DNA from 4 places in the Streptomyces sp. NBC_00094 genome. Region 2 is predicted to be linked to each of the others. Evidence: riboswitches for the same ligand, from Rfam matches in the RefSeq annotation. Region 2 holds a riboswitch; each other region holds the start of a gene.

Region 1 (5,059 bases), 1.1 Mb from region 2:
CGGGCCACTACGCGCCCGAGGAGACCCCGCAGGCCCTCGCCGAGGCCATCGAGGCCTTCCTCGCCGCCTGACGGGACCTTCCACGGTGTCACCGGGGACTTCCGTCCCGGGTGACACCCCGGTCGCCGGGCATCCGACGGGTGTACGGGTGCGCGAGCGCACCGGCCGGCGGACCGGAAGGCGGGAGGCGCGTGATGGGACGGGTCGAGAGGGAGCGGGAAAGGCCGCAGGGCCAGGCGCAGGGCGCGGGCGGTGGGCGCGGCGACGGCCCCGGCTCCGTACTGGTCGGGGCGGACGGCTCCGAGTCCGCGCTGCGGGCCGTGGAGGCCGCCGCTCACGAGGCACGCGTACGCGGAGCGCGACTGACCGTCGTCCACGCCTTCATCCGGCGGGACGGCTCCGGGGAGCGGTGAGGGCCGCTCATCCGAAGGTCGAGGCGACCGACGACTTTCGAGGACAGCGGCGTGCCCCCGTCGCACCGGATCATCGTGCTCACGTCCCCACGGACGGTCTCCGACGGACCGTCCACGACCGGCAGGAGTACGACCGATGGGCCTCGCGCAGTCGCAGCACCGCTTCCTGGTGCGGCAGAAGGTCACGCTGATGGCCAATCGCTATCTGGTGCACACCCTGGGCCCCGACGGAGAGGAGGCCGAGGTCGTCGCCTTCGCCCACCAGAAGCGGATGGCCTTCAAGGAGCACGTCACCTTCTACACCGACGAGTCCCAGCGGCAGGTCCTCTTCACCTTCTCGGCCCGCCAGGTCATCGACCTCGGCGCGACCTACGACGTGCACGGCGCCTCCGGCGCGCGCCTTGGCGGCTTCCGCAAGGACTTCGGCGCCTCCCTCCTGCGCAGCACCTGGCACCTGAGCCGGGACGGGGCGCGGCAGGAGACCACGGGCCAGGAGCGGAACAGGACCGTGGGGCTGCTGCGGCGCGTCTGGGAGTTCCTGCCCTTCACGGAGCTGCTCCCCTTCGTCGTGCCGTACCACTTCGACTTCGCGGAGGCAGGCCGGCCCGTCATGTCCGTCGAGAAGATCTTCGGAGTCCGCGACCGGTACGTGGTGGACATAGCCGACCCGGAGCTGGACCGGCGGCTCGCGATAGCCCAGGCCGTAGCCCTCGACGCCCTGCAGTCCCGCTGACCCGTCTCCCTCCGCGGTGACCCGTCTACGCTGGAGGGATGGGCAGGGGACGGGGCACACCGTTCCGCCCCGGGCCCGGCCGCGGACGCGGAAGGGCGGCGAACCATGGAGTTCAGCGATCGCACCGACGCGGGCCGGCAGCTCGCCGCCCGTCTCGACCACCTCAAGGGGCAGGACGTCGTGGTCCTGGGCCTCCCGCGCGGCGGGGTTCCGGTGGCCGCGCAGGTCGCCGACGCGCTCGGCGCGCCCCTCGACATCTGTCTCGTGCGGAAGCTGGGGGTGCCGTACCAGCCGGAGCTCGCCATGGGCGCGCTCGGCGAGGGCGGTGTCCGGGTCCTCAACGAGCGGGTGCTGCGCGAGACCGGGGTGGGGGAGCGGGACCTCGCGGCCGTGGAGAAGCGCGAGAGTGTCGAGCTCGAACAGCGCACTCGTCGCTACCGGGGTGGCCGGGAGCCCGTGCCGTTGGACGGCAGGACGGTCGTCATCGTCGACGACGGGCTCGCCACGGGCGCCACGGCCCTGGCCGCCTGCCGGGTGGTCCGTGCCAAGGGGGCCGCGCGGATCGTCCTCGCGGTGCCGGTCGCGCCGCACGGCTGGACCACTCGCCTCGGGGGCGAGGCAGACGAGACCGTCAGCGTCCGCGAGCCCGACTTCTTCTACGCGATCGGCCAGTTCTACGGGGACTTCTCGCAGACGTCCGACGCGGAGGTGCTCGCCTGTCTCGATCGGATCCGGGCCGTGCAGGGGCCCGTCGTCCGGGACTGGGACGTGCGGATCCCGGCGACCGGGGCAACCCTCGCCGGGCGGCTCGCCGTGCCCGACGGAGCGGCGGGCATCGTCCTGTTCGCCCATGGAAGCGGCAGCAGCCGGCACAGCCCGCGCAACCGGTCGGTCGCGGACGCCCTGAACAAGGCGGGCCTGGGAACGCTGCTGTTCGACCTGCTCACCGAGGCCGAGGCGGTCGACCGGGCGCATGTCTTCGACACCCCGCTCCTCGCCGGCCGACTCGTGAGCGCCACGGAGTGGCTGGCCGCCCGACCCGAGAGCGCCGGGTTGCCGCTCGGCTACTTCGGGGCGAGCACGGGCGCGGCCGCCGCGCTGTGGGCGGCGGCCGATCCGGGCTCCGGCGTCGCCGCCGTCGTCTCGCGCGGGGGCAGGCCCGACCTGGCGGGCGACCGCCTGGCCGGGGTGCGCGCCCCGACCCTCCTCGTGGTGGGCGGCCGGGACGCGCTCGTGCTGGACCTCAACCGGCGGGCGCAGTCACTGCTGCGCTGCGAGAACCGGCTGACCGTCGTGGAGGGCGCCACCCATCTCTTCGAGGAGCCAGGTGCCCTGGAGGAGGTGGCGGAGCTCGCCACCTCCTGGTTCGCGGGGCACTTCCGGCCTCAGTAGGCCCCGTTGACGTTGTCGATGGAGCCGTAGCGGTCGGCCGCGTAGTTGCAGGCGGCCGTGATGTTGGCGACCGGGTCGAACAGGTCGGTGGACGTGCCCGGCACGTGGTAGGCGTCGAAGGTCGGCTGGATCACCTGGAGCAGGCCCTTCGAGGGGGTGCCGGCCGCGGCGTTGGAGTCCCAGAGGTTGATGGCCTGGGGGTTGCCCGAGGACTCGCGCATGACGTTGCGGAGGATTCCGTCGTACGAACCGGGGATGCCGTGCTGCGCCATGATGGCCAGCGACTCCCGGATCCAGCCGTCGAGGTTGTCGGGGTACTGGGTGGCGGCCGCCGGGGCCGCCTGGACGGCGGGGGCGGCGGCGGGGGCGGGGGCGGCGGCGGGGGCGGCCTGCGCCGCGGAGGCGCCCGACGTACCGGTGGCCGGGGCCGCGCGGCGCTCGGAGCGGCTCGCGCGGTCGGTCGTGGCGGAGCTCTTCTTCCGGGCGTTCTCCGGCGCGGGGGCGGCCTTCGCGGAATTCCGACGAATCGTCAGTTCGAGACCGGGGTGAATGAGTGACGGATTGTCACCCACGGCCGCCTTGTTGGCCCGGTAAATCGACTTCCAGCCGCCCTGAATTCCCTTCTTCCGGGCGATCAGGGAAAGCGAGTCGCCGCTCACCACGGTGTACGTGCGGGTGGCGGCGGGCGCGGTCGGCGCGGACGGTGCCGCGAGAGCCGCGGGTGCCGCGACAGCGGCGGTCGGCGCGGTCGTGGCGGCCTTCGGTGCGGCCGAGACGGTCTCGGCGCCGGCCGTGGCGGGGACGATCAGCGGCAGAGCGAGGGCGACTCCGCCTGTGCCTGCGAGTGCGAGGCCACGGGAGACGGTGTGGCGGCGGGGGCGGCGGTGCTTACCGTGAGCAGGCATGACGGTTCCTCTCCGGCGCCTGCGGGGTGAGCTGTCGGGTTCGGACGGGAGATGTCCGGCCGCGAGCACGCGGCTTCACCCCGAGCCGTTCCGGATTCCGGACCGGCGAATTCGTGGGTCCCCCGCTCCTGCCGTCGGGTGAAATGGGAGGTGTTTCAAGCGGCGGCAGGATTAGGCGTTCCGCTCGAATGGGGGTGACCGTAGGCCAGTAATGCGGCGGATAACAAGGGGAGAGGATCCGCTTCTCGGGGGAAAGGATCACCGAATTCCGGTAATTCAAGATCGACCGAGCTCCGGGCCCACCGAACTTCCGTGCGCGGTACGGCCTCCGGGTGTTCTGGTCCGTGGCCGGGTGCGGGAAAAGTGAACCGCATCACCCGGCGAACAATGTCCGAATATGCGATGTAATTCCGTTGGTGAGCAAATGGGCGGAAATTGACCCTGATGGGCCCTTCGCTCGCGTGGGAGTGCGGCAGGCGTGAGGCGGGTGCGCCCGAGTGGCTAAAAGTCGCAAACCAGACATTCTTCTTGAAAGATGGGATCCACCCGACCCAGGAGTCCCACGATGTCGCCCACGCCCACGACCACCCCGCCCAGCCCTGACGCCCTCGATCGCGAGGCGGCCGCCCTCTTCGAGAGCGCCACCTGGCAGCGCATCGTCACGGACTGGACCACCCCCACACGGGAACCCGCACCGGAAGTCGCGGGGGAACCCGGGTGGAGACCCACGCTGGAACCCGGGCCGGAGCGAGCCGACTGGCGGGCCCTGCTCTCCGTGCCCGTGGACCGGCTCGTGGCCGACGCGCTCGACGCGCTGCCGCCGCCGGCTCCGGCCGAGCGCCGGCTGCCCGGGCGGATCGGAGCCGTACTCCCGGACCGTCTCCATGCCTGGCGCCGCATCGGCCGGGCCGAGCTGCGACCCTCGGTGCACCTGGGTTACGCGCGTCTGGTGCTCACGGAATGGGGCTGGCAGAACGCCCCGTACAAGCTGCGCGACGTCCGGGGGGCCCGGTGCGTCTGCGGCGCCCTCCTCGCCGCCCACCGCCTCGGCTACGGGAGCGCGGACACCATGAACGAGGCGGCGGCCTGGATCATGACCGAGCTGCGGTCGCAGGGGTGGCGCGAGCTGATCGGACCGTGGAACCGGGCCCCCGGCCGGACGGCCGCCGACGCGGTGGGCCTCCTCGACGCCACGATCCGCCGCGCCGAGCTCGCCGGTCGCTGACGCACCCTACGACCACTGATGAACCCGCCCGGACGCTGATGAACCCGCCCGGACGCCGACGAACCCGCCCGGACGCCGACGCAGCCGCCGGTCGCCGACGTACCCCCGGCCACTCAGGCACTCGCCGGGCGACGGTCTCGACCGTCGCCCGGCAGTCGGCTGCCTCCCGAAAGCGGCGGAGGTCGGCCGGGGTCAGCCGGTGACGCTCGGGGCTCCGGACTCGATGTGACCCGTGTACCGACGCGACCAGGTGCCGTCGATGTCGGCGAGGATCGTGAAGTCGTACCAGCCGCCGTTGTAGGCCACCGCGTTGAAGTAGTCCTCGCGGCTGGAGTTCGCCGGAACCGTGTACGTCCACGGCCCGTCCGAGCGGTAGGCGTTCGAGCGGATC
Region 2 (5,059 bases):
CCGGTTTCCTGCGCGCCGCCCAGGAGCTGCTGCACCGGCACGGCGCGCTGCTCATCGTGGACGAGGTGCAGACCGGCCTCGGCAGGACCGGCGACTTCTACGCGTACCAGCACGAGCCGGGGGTCGAACCGGACCTGGTCTGCGTCGCCAAGGCGCTCTCCGGCGGCTACGTGCCGGTCGGCGCCACCCTCGGCAAGGACTGGATCTTCAAGAAGGTCTACTCGTCGATGGACCGGGTCCTCGTCCACTCGGCGAGCTTCGGATCGAACGCGCAGGCCATGGCCGCCGGGCTCGCCGTCCTCTCGGTCATGGAGAGCGAGGACACGGTCGCCCATGTCCGGCGGACCGGCGGACTGCTCCGGTCCCGGCTGGAGGAGCTCGTACCCCGGTACGAGCTGCTGCACGAGGTCCGCGGGCGCGGGCTGATGATCGGGATCGAGTTCGGCCGGCCGTCCTCGCTGGGGCTGCGCGGCCGCTGGGCCATGCTCCAGGCGGCCCGCAAGGGGCTCTTCGCCCAGATGGTCGTCGTACCCCTGCTCCAGCGGCACCGGATCCTCACCCAGGTCTCCGGCGACCATCTGGAGGTGATCAAGCTGATCCCGCCGCTGGTGATCGACGAGGCGGACGTGGACCGGTTCGTCACCGCCTTCACGGCGGTCATGGACGAGGCCCACGGCGGCGGCGGGCTGATGTGGGACTTCGGGAAGACGCTGGTGAAGCAGGCCGTGGCGCAACGCTGACCCGTCCGGGCCCCGGATCTTTGCCTCTGAGGCAAGAAACTTGCCTCAGAGGCATGATCCTGGCGGAATGGACGCATGGACCACGTCCCCGGGGAAACCTCCCCGGACCCCGCCACCTCCGGCGTCCTGCCCGACGTCGCCCCGCAGCTGCGGGCCCTGCGCCGCCGCCGGGGGCTCACCCTGGAGGCCGCCGCCCAGCGGGCCGGCCTCTCGCCGGCCCACCTCTCCCGCCTGGAGACGGGGAACCGGCAACCCTCGCTGCCGATGCTGCTCGCCCTCGCCCGTATCTACGGTACGACGGTCTCCGAGCTCCTCGGCGAGACACCGCCCGAGCGCGACCCGGTCGTCCGGGCCGACCGCTCCGAGCCCGTCGAGGCCGACGGCTGGATCTACCGGCAGGCGGGCGGCGCCGGCCGGGCCCTGCAGTGCCTGCGCGTCCACGTGCCGTACGCCACCCGGGCCGACATCGTGCGCGTCCACCCCGGCGAGGAGTGGATCCACGTCCTGGAGGGCCGGGTGCGGCTCGCGCTCGGCGACGCCGTCCATGTCCTCGATCCCGGGGACAGCGCGCACTTCGACTCCCTCACCCCGCACCGCATCGGCGCCGCCACCTCCGGCGGGGCCGAGCTGCTCTTCGTCCACACCCTGATGCAGAGTCCCGTCGCCGAGCTGTGCCTCGGCGACGGAACCCCGCACCGGCGCTGAACCCGTGCGGCTGCTCCTCCGGAGCGGCCACTCCTTCGGAAAGGACCGATATGTCCGAGAAGCCCCGACTGGTCACCGGCGAAGAGCGCGGTGAGGGCAAGTTCCCCAAGGGGCTGGTGCTCCGCCTCTTCGCCTACCTGATCGCCGGTCACCTCTTCGCCGGATTCCTCTACCTGCTGTTCACGCTGGGCGGGCAGAGCTAGGGGGCGTCTTGCCGATCAGGCCGGGCTCGCGGGGCCTGATCGGCAAGAAACCCCCTAGTAGGGGGTCCCGTGAGGGTGGCCCCCGGTCTCACGGTCACGCCTCGGTGAGCAGGCGCTCCCGCAGTCGCTCGCGGGTCTCGGGAGCAAGCTTGAGCCCCTCCGTGAGGTACGTCTCCACCGAGCCCCAGGTCGCCTCGATCGTCTCCAGGGCGGCCCGCAGGTACTCCGCCCGCGCGTCGAAGAGCGGGCTCAGCAGCTCCATCACCTCGGGCGACATCGCGTCCGCGGAGGTGGAGCTGCGGCGCACCTTGTAGCGGCGGTGCGGGTCGTTCGACTTCACGTAGTCGGCCTCGATCGCCTCCCGCTCGACCCCGAGGGCGAGCAGCGTGATGGCGATGGAGAGGCCGGCCCGGTCCTTGCCCGCGGCGCAGTGCATCAGGGCCGGGACGCTCTCCTCCGCCATGGCGTGCAGGATCCGGCTGTGCTCCGAGGTCCGCTCGATCACCATCTTCCGGTACGAGTCGGACATTCGGGTCGCCGCCTTGTCGTCGCCCAGGATCTCCCGCAGCTGGGCGATGTCGCCGTCGCGCACCAGCTTCCAGAACTCCTTGCCGTCGGCCGGGTCGTTGAGCGGTATGTTCACGTTCCGCACGCCGGGGAGTTCGACGTCCGCGCCCTCGATCCTGACGTCGGCCTCGTTGCGGAAGTCGAAGACGGTGTGCAGGCCCAGCGAGGCGAGGAAGGCGGCGTCCGCCTCGGTCGCGTGGGCCAGGTGGCCGCTGCGGAAGAGGCGACCGGGCCGCACGGCGCGCCCGTCCGTCGTCGGCAGGCCGCCCACGTCCCGGAAGTTGCGGACCTCCGCCAGCTCGGGCTCGTTCGCTTCGGTGGGCGGGACCTGCGGCAGCTGCTGCGTCACGGATGCTCCTGGGTGTCGACGTTCGGGCGCCCGATGCGAGATCGGTTCCTAGGGCAATCATCCAGGTGGGGAGGGGGTAGCGCACCCCCTCGGACGGGAATGGGCGATCTGTCCGAAATGGGATGTTGGGTAGAACAAGCCCTGTTTGAGGGTGAGATGACGGGGTGCCGCGTGAGCAGGGTCATAGAGGTGACGGATCGTGGCTGACGGCCCGGAGCAAATCCCGTACGGAAAAAGGAAATCGAAGGACCGTCATCGACGGAGGGTGACCGGATTTCCGCCCGGAATTCGACCGAGGTAATGCCGGGCGATATTTACGGCTTGTTCGCTCCGACCCCACTCGTCTAGCGTCACCGTCAATCCGGTCGGACCGCCGAATCCTGCCACCGTCCGGAATCCGCACTCATCCCGAACGTGGCAGGAGCGGGGGACCCAGGAAGTACGCCGGTCCCGCGACGCAGGACGGCTTTGGGGTGAAGCCGCGTGAGAACGCGGCCGGGCATCTCCAGTCCGAACCCGACAGCTCACCTCGTAGGCGCCGGAGAGGAATTCGTCATGCCCGCGAACGGTAAGCACCGCCGCCCCAAGATCAACCCCATCACGCGTGGAATCGTCGCCGCCGGTACCGGAGGTGCCGTCGTCGCCCTTCCGCTCTTCGGTGCGACCGCCGCCCACGCCGTCGAGCCGGCCGCCCCGGCCGCCGTGTCGGGCCAGGTCGTGGCCGTCGCCGCTCAGGCGAAGGCCCCCGCCGCCCTCCAGGCCGCGCCCGCCGCCGCCGTGAAGGCCGCGCCGACGACGTACTCCGTCGTCAGCGGCGACTACCTGTCGAAGATCGCCACCGAGCACCACCTCTCGGGCGGCTGGCAGAAGCTGTACGAGGACAACCGCCAGGTCGTCGGTGAGAACCCCTCGCTGATCCTGCCCGGCATGAAGCTCACCCTCGGCGCCAAGAGCACCGCGGCCGCCACTCCGAAGAGCGCCGCGCCCAAGGCCGCCGCCCCGAAGAGCACGCCGAAGAGCAGCCCGAAGAGCAGCAAGAGCAGCTCCTCGCAGGGCTCCGGCGACGAGACCCGCGCCTCCCGCAGCAGCGAGCGCTCCTCCGCCCCGACCTCCACCGCCGCCCAGTCGGACGCGTCGACCTCGTCGCGCTCCACCGGCTCCTCCGCCTCCGCTTCCGGCTGGGTCTCCCCGGTCAGCGGCGGCATCTCCACCCCGTACCGCGCCTCCGGCTCCATGTGGTCCTCCGGCTACCACACCGGTGTCGACTTCATCGCCTCCTCCGGTACGACCGTCCGCGCCGTCGGCGCCGGCACCGTCGTCTCGGCCGGCTGGAGCGGCGCCTACGGCAACGAGGTCGTCATCCAGCACGCCGACGGCAGCTACTCGCAGTACGCGCACCTCTCCTCCCTCGCCATCTCCTCCGGCCAGTCCGTGAGCGGTGGCCAGCAGATCGGCCTCTCCGGCTCCACCGGCAACTCCACCGGACCGCACCTCCACTTCGAGATCCGCACCTCGCCGAGCTACGGCTCCGACGTGGACCCGCTCGCGTACCTGCGCCAGCACGGCGTCTCCATCTGAGACCCCTCGCTCGAACGACGGCCCGGCACTCCTGTGCCGGGCCGTCGGCGTTTCCTGCCGGGCCTTCGGCGTTCCTGACACATTCCGAGACCTATTCCGGCTTGGCGGAATCTTTATCGGTGGCATATCTCACGCTCCGTCAACCCTTCCTTACGGTCGCGTAGGTCACAGCCGAAAGGGAAGGATGTGCTCCCGTGGCAGACGATTCGAGATCAACAGACAAGAACGCATTCGGGTCGTACGCGGCGATCGGTGACAGCTTCACCGAGGGCGTCGGAGACCCCGGGCCCGACGGGACGTATGTCGGCTGGGCGGACCGTTTCGCGGTCCTGCTCGCCGACCAGCTGCCGGAGCACGACGCCTTCCGCTACGCCAACCTGGCCGTACGCGGGCGCCTTCTCGATCAGATCGTGGCGGAACAGGTCCCCCGGGCGAAGGAACTCGCCCCCGACCTGGTGACCTTCTGTGCCGGCGGCAACGACATCATCCGTCCCGGCACGGACCCCGACGACGTGGCCGAGCGCTTCGAGCGCGCCGTCGCGGACCTGACCTCCGCCGTCGGCACCGTGATGGTGACCACCGGCTTCGACACCCGTGACATCCCCGTGCTCCGGCACCTGCGCGGCAAGATCGCCACCTACACCGCCCACGTCCGGTCCATCGCGGACCGCTACGACTGCCCGGTGCTCGACCTGTGGTCCCTCAAGTCGGTCCAGGACCTGCAGGCCTGGGACGACGACCGGCTGCACCTCTCGCCCGACGGCCACACCCGGGTCGCCCTGCGCGCCGCGCAGGTCCTCGGCATGCCCGTGCCCGCGGACCCGGACCAGCCGTGGCCGCCGCGCCCCCCGCGCGGCACGCTGGAGGTGCGCCGCGACGACATCCACTGGGCCAAGGAGTACCTCGTGCCCTGGATC
Region 3 (5,059 bases), 710 kb from region 2:
GCCAACCCGGCCCGCCGCGCTGCCAAGCAGCTCTCCAAGGAGCTCTTCCCGGCCGAGTCCCGGATGTCCCGGCCGCGCCAGGGCACGGAGGAGACGGTCGTCGCGATCGACGCCGCCGCGGTCCGCGCCTTCTACGAGGCGTACGTCCGCCCCGGCACGGCCACCGCCGTGGTCGTCGGCGATCTGACGGGCGTGGACCTGGACAAGGTCCTGGCCGAGACCCTGGGCGCCTGGACCGGCGAGCCGGCCGAGCCGCTCCCGATGCCGCCGATCACCGCCGACGACACCGGACGGGTCGTCATCGTGGACCGGCCCGGCGCCGTCCAGACGCAGTTGCTCATCGGCCGGATCGGTGCGGACCGGCACGACAGGGTCTGGGCCGCCCAGATCCTGGGCACGTACTGCCTCGGTGGCACGCTCACCTCGCGTCTCGACCGGGTCCTGCGCGAGGAGAAGGGCTACACGTACGGCGTGCGGGCCTTCGGGCAGGTGCTCCGCTCCGACGCCGAGGGGAACGGCGCGTCGATGCTCGCCATCAGCGGCTCGATCGACACGCCCAACACCGGCCCGGCACTTGACGACCTGTGGAAGGTGCTGCGGACCCTCGCCGCGGAGGGCCTCACGGACGCCGAGCGCGAGACGGCCGTGCAGAACCTGGTGGGTGTGGCTCCGCTCAAGTACGAGACGGCCGCCTCGGTCGCCGGGACGCTCGCCGACCAGGTGGAGCAGCATCTCCCGGACGACTACCAGGCCCGGTTGTACGCGCTCCTCGCCGAGACCGGCACCGTGGAGGCGACCGCGGCCGTGGTCAACGCCTTCCCGGTGGACCGGCTCGTCACCGTGCTCGTGGGCGACGCGGCGCAGATCGCGGAGCCGGTGCGCGCGCTCGGCATCGGTGAAGTCACCGTCGTGGCAGGCTGATCGGCTGATCGCACCTGCCGGACCCGGCAACGGAGGCCCCGACGTCATGATTTCGTCGGGGCCTTCCGCTATGTCCGAGTTGTGCATATGAGTGGTCGTCTGCCCTGTGGTATGTCTTACAAACGGGCGTGTCTGTTTGGTGATTGAAAGACGATCCGCATAGCGTCGGTGCGGCTGTCCGGCAGTTGCACGTGCCGCATCCGCGGCAACGGACAGTCATCGCCGAGTCCCCGTCAGGCGCGAGCCTGGGGAGCCGGGGACCCACACAGTCCCTGGGGTGAATCGGGCGCCTTCGTCTCGTACGGAGGGGCTCGTAGGAGACCTTCCTGCTCCGAACCCGTCAGCTAACCCGGTAGGCGAGAAGGAAGGAAAGGATCAGCCACTACATGGCGTTCACCCGTGCCACCGGGAAGCATCGTGGTCCGAGCCGGATGGCGCGCCGCAGCGTGGGCATCGCCGGTGTCGCGACGCTCGCCACCACCGGCGTCATCGGAACCTTCGCTTCCCCGGCGCTCGCCGCCGACACGGACAACCGCTCCGTCGAGGACACCGGCCTCACGCAGGTGATCACCGAGGACTCCCTCTCGGACCGGATCGACGCCCAGGCCGCCGCCCAGGAGCAGGAGGCCTTCGAGGCCGTCGCCAAGGCGAAGGTCCAGGCCGAGGCCCGTGCGGAGGCGAAGCGCAAGGCCGAGGCCCGCGCCAAGGAGGTCCGCGAGGAGAGGGAGCGCGCAGCCCGCGAGGCCGAGCGCCGCCGCCTCAACTCCTTCCAGCTCCCCGTGGCCGGTTCGTACGTGACCACCGGCTACAAGACCGGTGGCTCGCTCTGGTCCTCCGGCAGCCACTCCGGCATCGACTTCCACGCGTCCTACGGCAGCCGGGTCGTCTCCGTCGGCTCCGGCACCGTCGTCGAGGCCGGCTGGGGCGGCGCGTACGGCAACAACATCGTGATCCGGATGAACGACGGCACGTACACCCAGTACGGGCACCTCTCGTCCATCGGGGTCTACGTCGGCCAGACCGTCGAGCCCGGCCAGCAGATAGGCGTCTCGGGATCGAGCGGCAACTCGACCGGCCCGCACCTCCACTTCGAGGCCCGGACCGGCTCCGAGTACGGCTCGGACCTGAACCCGATCTCCTACCTCCGCTCCCGGGGCGTCAGTCTCTGACGTCACCCGCACCGCGTCGCAAAAGCCCCGGCTCGTACTGAGCCGGGGCTTTTCGTTGACCGAAACATATCCCTGGATTCCACGGGGGCATCGGAAATTCCGGCCTACTGCAATAGAGTCGCGGAACAGACGCAGAACAGGCGTCGCTCGAATTGTCTCGCGCGGATCAAGGCGGAGGTCGGACATGCGCGTTCCCGCGCAATCGGTATGCACGGCGATCCGGGACGACATCGTCTCCGGTGTCTTCGAGCGGGGAGGGCGGCTGACCGAGGAGCAGCTCGCCCGCCGCTACGGGGTCTCCCGTGTCCCGGTCCGCGAGGCCCTGCGCACCCTGGAGTCCGAGGGCTTCGTCGTCACCCGTCGCCACGCCGGCGCCCATGTCGCCGAGCCCACCGAGCAGGAGGCGGCCGATCTGCTCGACATGCGGGCGCTGCTCGAACCCCTGGGGGCCGCCCGTGCCGCGCAGCGGCGCACCGAGGCGCACCTGAAGGTGTTGCGCGGCCTGGTCAGGCTGGGTCAGGAGCGGGCCAGGCGGGGCCAGGGCGAGGACCTGCGCTCGCTCGGCGGCTGGTTCCACGAGACGCTCGCGCAGGCTTCGGGCAGCCCGGCCCTGACGGCGCTGCTCACCCAGCTACGGCACAAGATCGCCTGGATGTACGCGGTCGATCAGCCCGTCCAGCCCGTGGAGGCCTGGTCGGAGCACGGCGCCATCGTGGACGCCGTCGCGCGCGGTGACGCCGAGCGGGCCAGAGCGCTGACGGCCCTGCATGCCGAGCGCTCGTTGGCGCTGCATCGGCTCAAAAGGCCCGAGCGCGGCCGTGTGAGGGTTTCGCAACATGTCGTCAACACGGCGAGCGGTCGGAATTAACGTGCGCACCGTATACAAAGAATAGGAATTCTTTGGGGCTGTTTCGTGCTGCCCGAAAAGGAGCCCGAAAGCACTGGTTCCGGAAAAGCAAAAACCGTGGCCGCCGAAATGTCGGCAGCCACGGTTTTCGTCGTACGGTACGTCGTGACCGGGTCGGCGCGACCGGGTCAGACGGTCTCGGGGAGCTCGTCGAGACCCTCGGCGACCAGCTTCGCGAGACGGTCCAGCGCGATCTCGGCGCCGTCGGCCTCCGAAGCGAGGACGATCTCCTCGCCGCCCTGCGCGCCCAGGCCGAGCACCGCGAGCATCGACGCGGCGTTCACGGGGGTGCCGTCGGACTTGGCGATCGTCACCGGAACGCCGGAAGCCGTGGCGGCACGGACGAAGATGGACGCGGGGCGGGCGTGGAGGCCCTCGGCCCAGCCGACGTTGACGCGGCGCTCAGCCATGGTGTTGCCCTTCAAGTCTTAAGGGGTTGTCTAGACCAGTCTCTCACGGGACGCGCGGTGCTCGTGCCGACCTTCGGCCCGGACCGGACCGCCTTTCGGTCCTCCCCACCTTGCCCGGAGCCCACTCGCCGCGCGACCGGTGCCGGTGTCGTACACCGGCCGTAGTCTGGCCCCATGGAGAGCGCGTCGGAGCAGTCGGAAGCGGCGGATCGACCGGCATCAGTGGATCAACCGGCACCACCTGCGTCACCGGAGCATGCCTACCCCGACCACTGGGAGGCCGACGTCGTGCTCCGGGACGGCGGCACCGCGCGCATCAGGCCCATCACCACCGACGACGCCGACCGGCTGGTCAGCTTCTACGAGCAGGTCTCGGACGAGTCGAAGTACTACCGCTTCTTCGCGCCCTACCCACGCCTCTCCGCCAAGGACGTCCACCGCTTCACCCACCACGACTTCGTCGACCGGGTGGGCCTCGCCGCGACCATCGGCGGGGAGTTCATCGCCACCGTCCGCTACGACCGCATCGACGACCGGGGCATGCCCGCCTCGTTCCCGGCCGACGAGGCCGAGGTCGCCTTCCTCGTCCAGGACGCGCACCAGGGGCGCGGAGTCGCCTCCGCCCTCCTCGAACACATCGCGGCGGTCGCGCGCGAGCGGGACATCCGCCGCTTCGCCGCGGAGGTGCTCCCCGCCAACAACAAGATGATCAAGGTCTTCACCGACGCCGGCTACACCCAGAAGCGGAGCTTCGAGGACGGCTCCGTCCGCCTCCACCTCGACCTCGAACCGACCGACCGCTCCCTCGCCGTCCAGCGCGCACGGGAGCAGCGGGCGGAGGCGCGGTCCGTCCAGCGGCTCCTCACCCCACGGTCCGTCGCGGTCGTCGGAGCGGGCCGGACGCCCGGCGGGGTCGGCCGGACGGTGCTCCGCAACCTGCTCGGGGCCGGCTTCACCGGCCGGATGTACGCGGTGAACGCCGCGCTCACCGACGGGCCGACGGAGTTCGACGGAGTCCCCGCACACCCCTCCGTCGGCGCCATCGGAGAACCGGTCGACCTGGCGATCGTCGCCGTCCCCGCCGAACGGGTGCCGGAGGTCGTCGCCGACTGCGGAGAACACGGAGTACGGGGCCTGGTCGTCCTCTCCGCCGGATACGCGGAGAGCGGTCCGGAGGGCCGCGAGCGGCAGCGTCAGCTCGTACGGCAGGCCCGTTCGTACGGGATGCGGATCATCGGGCCCAACGCCTTCGGGATCATCAACACCTCCGGGGACGTCCGGCTCAACGCCTCGCTCGCACCGCAGATGCCGGCCGCCGGACGGATCGGGCTCTTCACCCAGTCCGGCGCGATCGGGATCGCGCTCCTCGCCGGGCTCCACCGGCACGGCGCGGGGCTCTCCTCCTTCATCTCGGCCGGCAACCGCGCAGACGTCTCCGGCAACGACTTCCTCCAGCACTGGTACGACGACCCGGGGACGGACGTCGTCCTCCTCTACCTGGAGTCGATCGGCAACCCGCGGAAGTTCACCCGGCTGGCTCGCCGCACCGCCGCGGTCAAGCCGGTCGTGGTCGTCAAGGGCGCCCGGCACAGCGGCAGCGCCCCGCCCGGCCACCGGGTGCCGGTCACCCGCATCCCGCACGCCACGGTCTC
Region 4 (5,059 bases), 5.7 Mb from region 2:
GGTGTTGCCCTTGCCGAGCAGACCGATGTTGACGGGAAAGGTGTCCAGGGCCTCGAACATCCGGGCCAGATGCCAGGGGCCGGGCGTGATGGTGGTCGCCTTGGTGCCCTCGGCCGGTCCGGTGCCGCCGCCCACGAGCGTGGTGACGCCGGTGGCGAGCGCCTGCTCGACGACGGTCGGGGAGATGAAGTGGACATGGGCGTCGACGGCGCCGGCGGTGACGATCTTGCCGTTGCCGACGATCACCTCGGTCTCGGGGCCGATCACGAGGTCGGGGTGGACGCCGTCCATGGTGTCGGGGTTGCCGGCCTTGCCGATGCCGGTGATCCGGCCGTCACGGATGCCGATGTCGGCCTTGACGACGCCCCAGTGGTCGAGGATCACGGCTCCGGTGATCACGGTGTCGGGGGCGCCCTCGGCGCGGGTGGTGCGGGCCTGCCCCATGGACTCGCGGACGACCTTGCCGCCGCCGAACACGGCCTCCTCGCCGGCTCGGCCGGGCCCGCCGCAGCGGTCCTCCTCGATCTCGACGAGGAGGTCGGTGTCGGCGAGCCGGATGCGGTCGCCGGTGGTGGGGCCGAACAGATCGGCGTAGACGGCGCGGTGCAGGTCAGGCACGAGGGCCTCCGTTCGGGCCGGTGACCCCGGCTTCGGCATCGGCATCGGCATCGGCTGTCTCGTCCAGCGGGCCGGCGGTCTCGCCGCGCAGCCCCGGGACGATCCGGCGGCCGGCGATCGGGACGAGTTCGACCTCGACGGGGATGCCGGGTTCGAAGCGGACGGCGGTTCCGGCGGCGATGTGGAGGCGGTGCCCGCGCGCGGCGGCGCGGTCGAACTCCAGGCCGGGGTTGACCTCGGCGAAGTGGTAGTGGGAGCCGACCTGCACGGGGCGGTCGGCGGCGTTGAGAACGGTCACGCGGGTGACGGGGCGCCCCTCGTTGAGGGTCACGGGGTCCTCCGCGTACAGGATCTCTCCGGGGATCATCGGCGCGCCCCGCTCAGACGATCGGGTCGTGGACGGTGACGAGCTTGGTGCCGTCCGGGAAGGTGGCCTCGACCTGGACGTCGTGGATCATCTCGGGGATGCCGTCCATGACCTCGTCACGGGTGAGCACCTTGCGCCCGGAGGCCATCAGCTCCGCGACGGTGCGGCCGTCCCTGGCGCCTTCCAGGATGTGGGAGGTGAGCAGGGCGACGGCCTCGGGGTGGTTGAGCCGCACACCCCGCGCCCGGCGCTTCTCGGCCACGTCGGCCGCGACATGAATGAGCAGGCGTTCCTGTTCGTGCGGGCTCAGTTGCACTCTTCCACCTCACAGTCGTCGACCGGGACGGCACCCGGACAGCTGCGGACCCTACCCAGCGTCAACGCCGTGTTGAGCTGCGGAGAAGCGGTACGCGGCCGGACATTGCACGTTAGGGCGGAAGTTTTTCCGGCTCGTTAACTCCGGCTTTGCGTTTCCATGATCATCCGATCGCCGGGAGCTGCCGGGCACTCGCCAGGAGGCGCCGGGGTCGCGGTGATGGGCGGCGATGCCGAAGCGGCGTTGTCGGCCCGCGGCGAAGTCGATCGGGCGCAGCGCGGAGACCGGGCCGACCGCCCGCTCACCGCCGTATACGACGCGGTCGACCAGGTCGGCGAGCCACGGCACGATGCGGACGCTCTCCTGCGACATGGAGACCACCCGCCTCGGCCAGGCCGCCTCGATCGAAGATCAGTCCATCCAGAGATACGCATACCTATGGGGCGTTGCGTGCGGCTCAGGCGCTGGTGGGACGGGTCGAGGCGCCCCGCGAGGCCCTGACGCTCATGCATATACGGGGCGAGAACGAGGTGCGCGCGGGCACATTGGCGTGCGCCTCAAGGGTGTTGGACGGGGAGCACCGGACGGACCGGTTCACCGCCCCCCGGAGTCGGGCGAGTTGACATTCACGCGTGTCGTGTCGAGGGCCGGTCGGCCGACACGCGTCGCAGAATCCCTCCCCCGTTCGGCGTAGTCGACGAGTCGACACAGGAAGCGGGCGAGTTGCGCAACAGGTGTACGCATTTGGCGGAATCGAACGTTCCATCGCTGGTACGCGGCTCGTAGGCCAAACCTCCAAAGATCACAAAGGCTTCTTGTCCACCCGAATGGATCAGTCGTGAGGAGCCTCACATATCGCCGTTTCAGCTCGGTTTTCACCCATGTCGTGGGTCAAGATCCGTGACGACGACAAGCCCCCGCCGCCGCGGCGGGGCGGTCCGGGCGGACGCCGAGTCCTGCCGCTGTCCCGGACGTCTGGTCGACAGGAGTGGATCGGCAGGAGTGGAGGACCCAATCAGTACGGGACGTTCGCGCTGTTTTCGCAGCGGGGCCGTTCCTTGGGGTGAAGCCGCAGCCGCGGCCGGGCATCTTCGCCTGCCCGAACCCGACAGGTCATCCTTCTCAGGCGGCTGACGAAGGGTTGCGCATGACCGCGCAGATGCATGTCCCGTCCCTGCTGTCCCGGGCCGGAGCCGTCTCGGCTCTCACCCTCGCCGCCGTCGGCGGCACGTTGTTCGCACCAGGTGCGGCACCGGAGGCCCAGGCGGCGACGGCCTACGCGAACAAGGCATTGAACGTCGCCGCCGCCAAGAAGGGATCGCCTTACCGGTACGGAGCCACCGGACCGACACGGTTCGACTGCTCCGGCCTGACGCTCTACGCGTACAAGAAGGCGGGCAAGTCGCTGCCCCGCACAGCGCAGCAGCAGTACAACAAGACCCGGCACATCTCCGCCTCCAGCCGGCAGAAGGGGGACCTGGTCTTCTTCCACTCGGGCGGACGTGTCTACCACGTCGGCATCTACGCCGGCAGCGGCAAGATCTGGCACTCGCCCAAGACGGGCTCGTGGGTGAAGCTCGACAGAATCTGGTCGTCGAAGGTCTACTACGGCCGCGTCCGGTGACGGACCCCGGGCGCTGACCCCTGGTGAGTGAAGGGTGCGGTGGCGCCGCCGCACCTCTCACGGCCGGGACAGGCCCCCAAGCGCATCACAGCCCTCCGCGACACGCTTCAGAGGAGCTGCACGCCGGCCGAGCCGGCCCGGACGACGGCGGCCGTCCACGGGATCGTGATCCAGACCGTCTTGCCGCCCTCCTCGGTCGGGGTGACCGAGAGACGGCCGCCGGCCTCCGCCGCCAGGACCCGGATGATGACCATGCCGCGGCCGTTGTCCTGCTGGACCGCCGCCGGGAGACGGCGGGGCCAGCGGGGATGGCTGTCGGTCACACCGATGTGCAGCCGTTCCTCCCGCTCCAGCCGGAGGTCGACCGTGAAGGTCGGCGACTGCCCGAAGGTGTGCTGGACGGCGTTGGTGGCCAGCTCCGAGACGATCAGCCGAATGGAGTCCGCGGTCTCCGCGGCTCCGTCGAGCCCCCAATCGCCCAGGACGTCCGCGACGTACCTCCGTGCCGTGGGAACCGAGGCGGGATCGCTCGGCAGAGTGACGGATGCTTCCAGATGGTCTGCCATGGCGACGCTGTCCCTTTCCCACCGGGGACGCCGCCCCGGTTTGCGCTTCGCGTCAGAGTGCCACCGATCGTGCCGCCCCGGGTGGCGTTCCACCACGATATGTGCGCATCTATCGCCCGAAGCGGTGAACTCTGCTGCCCGGAAACGCTCTTGGGCACCCTGGCCGACGGGTCAGACGGCGTCGGGCGCCGTCCGCAGGATCGTCTCCACCGCCCGCGCGACCTCGGCGTCCGTCAGGTCGGCGCGGGCCGTGAGACGCAGCCGCGAGATGCCGTCCGGGACGGACGGCGGCCTGAAGCAGCCGACCGCCAGGCCCTGTTCGCGGCAGTCGGCGGCCCAGCGCAGCGCCGCCTCCGGCGAGGGGGCGCGCACCGACACGACGGCCGCGTCCGGCCGGGCGGCCGTCAGTCCGGCCGCCGTGAGCAGCTCGTACAGGGTGGTGGCGACCGTGCGCGCCCGCCCGGCGAGCTCCGGTTCGGCGGCGATCAGCCGCAGGCTCGCGAGCGCGCCGCCCGCGGCGGCCGGTGCGAGACCGGTGTCGAAGATGAAGGTGCGCGCCGCGTTCACCAGGTGCTCGACGACTCGGGCGGGGCCGAGGACGGCGCCGCCCTGGCTGCCCAGGGACTTGGAGAGGGTGAGGGTCGCGACGACGTCCTCGTCGCCCGCGAGACCGGCCTCGTGCAGGGCGCCCCGGCCGCCGTCGCCGAGGACGCCGAAGCCGTGGGCGTCGTCGACGACGAGACCCGCGCCGTGGGCGCGGCAGGCCTCGGCGAGCTCCGGCAGCGGCGCCTTGTCCCCGTCGACGGAGAAGACGGAGTCGCTGACGACGAGGGCCCGCCGCTCCGGACGCGCCTCAAGGGTCTTGCGTACGGACTCGGGGTCGGTGTGCGGGACCACGGCCGTCTCGGCGCGCGCGAGCCGACAGCCGTCCACGATGGACGCGTGGTTGGAGGCGTCCGAGACGATCAGCGAGTCCCGGCCGCCGAGCGCGGTGAGCACGGCGAGGTTGGCGGTGTAGCCGGAGGAGAAGACGAGGGCCGCCTCGAATCCGCAGAACTCGGCGAGTTCGCGTTCGAGCCGGGTGTGCAGCCGGGTCGTCCCGGTGACGAGCCGCGAGCCGGTGGAGCCGGCGCCCCAGCGCCGGGCCGCCTCGGCCGCCGCCTCGGTGACCGCCGGGCGCCGGGTCAGGCCGAGGTAGTCGTTGCTCGCCAGGTCGAGGAGGTCCGATTCGGCGGCCCTGGGCCGCAGCGTACGGACGAGGCCGGCAGCCGCCCGGCGGCGCGCCTCGGCGTCGGTCCAGTCGAACGCGGTCCGGCGCGGGCCCTCGGCCCGGGCGTCGTCGGCCTGTGGCATGCGGCGATCCTTTTGTAGGCAGCGCACAGACCTTAACCGGAGCGTGCCGAGGTCGGGATGTGGTCATCCACACACCTCGTTCGGCGGCGTTTGTTCGGTTCCTCCTTGGCCCGGGGGTGGGCGGTAGGCAAGGATCAGCGCTTATGGACCTGCTGAACACGCTGGTGGAGAAGGGGCTGCGGCGCGAGCTGCCGACCCGTGAAGAAGCGCTCGCC

What was found. A riboswitch is a leader RNA that binds a small molecule or an ion and turns the genes downstream of it on or off. The one in region 2 is predicted to bind cyclic di-AMP.
Positions count from the first base shown of each region.
Region 1: linked by a shared signal. The riboswitch ahead of OG580_RS35010 (LysM peptidoglycan-binding domain-containing protein) and the one ahead of OG580_RS30485 (LysM peptidoglycan-binding domain-containing M23 family metallopeptidase) in region 2 are both predicted to bind cyclic di-AMP.
Region 3: linked by a shared signal. The riboswitch ahead of OG580_RS27215 (M23 family metallopeptidase) and the one ahead of OG580_RS30485 (LysM peptidoglycan-binding domain-containing M23 family metallopeptidase) in region 2 are both predicted to bind cyclic di-AMP.
Region 4: linked by a shared signal. The riboswitch ahead of OG580_RS04525 (C40 family peptidase) and the one ahead of OG580_RS30485 (LysM peptidoglycan-binding domain-containing M23 family metallopeptidase) in region 2 are both predicted to bind cyclic di-AMP.

Region 1 is NZ_JAPEMB010000001.1:7,936,675-7,941,733, forward strand. It holds gene OG580_RS34990 (alpha/beta fold hydrolase) at 1-71, shown strand, start outside; gene OG580_RS36215 (universal stress protein) at 195-413, shown strand; gene OG580_RS35000 (hypothetical protein) at 550-1,146, shown strand; gene OG580_RS35005 (phosphoribosyltransferase family protein) at 1,252-2,538, shown strand; gene OG580_RS35010 (LysM peptidoglycan-binding domain-containing protein) at 2,532-3,443, opposite strand; cyclic di-AMP (ydaO/yuaA leader) riboswitch at 3,445-3,631, opposite strand; gene OG580_RS35015 (hypothetical protein) at 4,009-4,668, shown strand; gene OG580_RS35020 (phosphocholine-specific phospholipase C) at 4,861-5,059, opposite strand, start outside.
Region 2 is NZ_JAPEMB010000001.1:6,826,900-6,831,958, forward strand. It holds gene OG580_RS30465 (aspartate aminotransferase family protein) at 1-740, shown strand, start outside; gene OG580_RS30470 (helix-turn-helix domain-containing protein) at 816-1,445, shown strand; gene OG580_RS30475 (DUF6126 family protein) at 1,496-1,648, shown strand; gene OG580_RS30480 (tyrosine-protein phosphatase) at 1,743-2,564, opposite strand; cyclic di-AMP (ydaO/yuaA leader) riboswitch at 2,926-3,115, shown strand; gene OG580_RS30485 (LysM peptidoglycan-binding domain-containing M23 family metallopeptidase) at 3,120-4,142, shown strand; gene OG580_RS30490 (SGNH/GDSL hydrolase family protein) at 4,337-5,059, shown strand, end outside.
Region 3 is NZ_JAPEMB010000001.1:6,115,638-6,120,696, forward strand. It holds gene OG580_RS27210 (pitrilysin family protein) at 1-921, shown strand, start outside; cyclic di-AMP (ydaO/yuaA leader) riboswitch at 1,132-1,295, shown strand; gene OG580_RS27215 (M23 family metallopeptidase) at 1,308-2,090, shown strand; gene OG580_RS27220 (GntR family transcriptional regulator) at 2,275-2,958, shown strand; gene OG580_RS27225 (HPr family phosphocarrier protein) at 3,126-3,407, opposite strand; gene OG580_RS27230 (bifunctional GNAT family N-acetyltransferase/acetate--CoA ligase family protein) at 3,582-5,059, shown strand, end outside.
Region 4 is NZ_JAPEMB010000001.1:1,083,750-1,088,808, forward strand. It holds gene OG580_RS04500 (urease subunit alpha) at 1-618, opposite strand, end outside; gene OG580_RS04505 (urease subunit beta) at 611-985, opposite strand; gene OG580_RS04510 (urease subunit gamma) at 999-1,301, opposite strand; gene OG580_RS04515 (hypothetical protein) at 1,353-1,673, opposite strand; partial or broken gene OG580_RS04520 (hypothetical protein) at 1,709-1,924, shown strand; cyclic di-AMP (ydaO/yuaA leader) riboswitch at 2,239-2,445, shown strand; gene OG580_RS04525 (C40 family peptidase) at 2,449-2,925, shown strand; gene OG580_RS04530 (ATP-binding protein) at 3,033-3,491, opposite strand; gene OG580_RS04535 (8-amino-7-oxononanoate synthase) at 3,663-4,844, opposite strand; gene bioB (biotin synthase BioB) at 4,988-5,059, shown strand, end outside.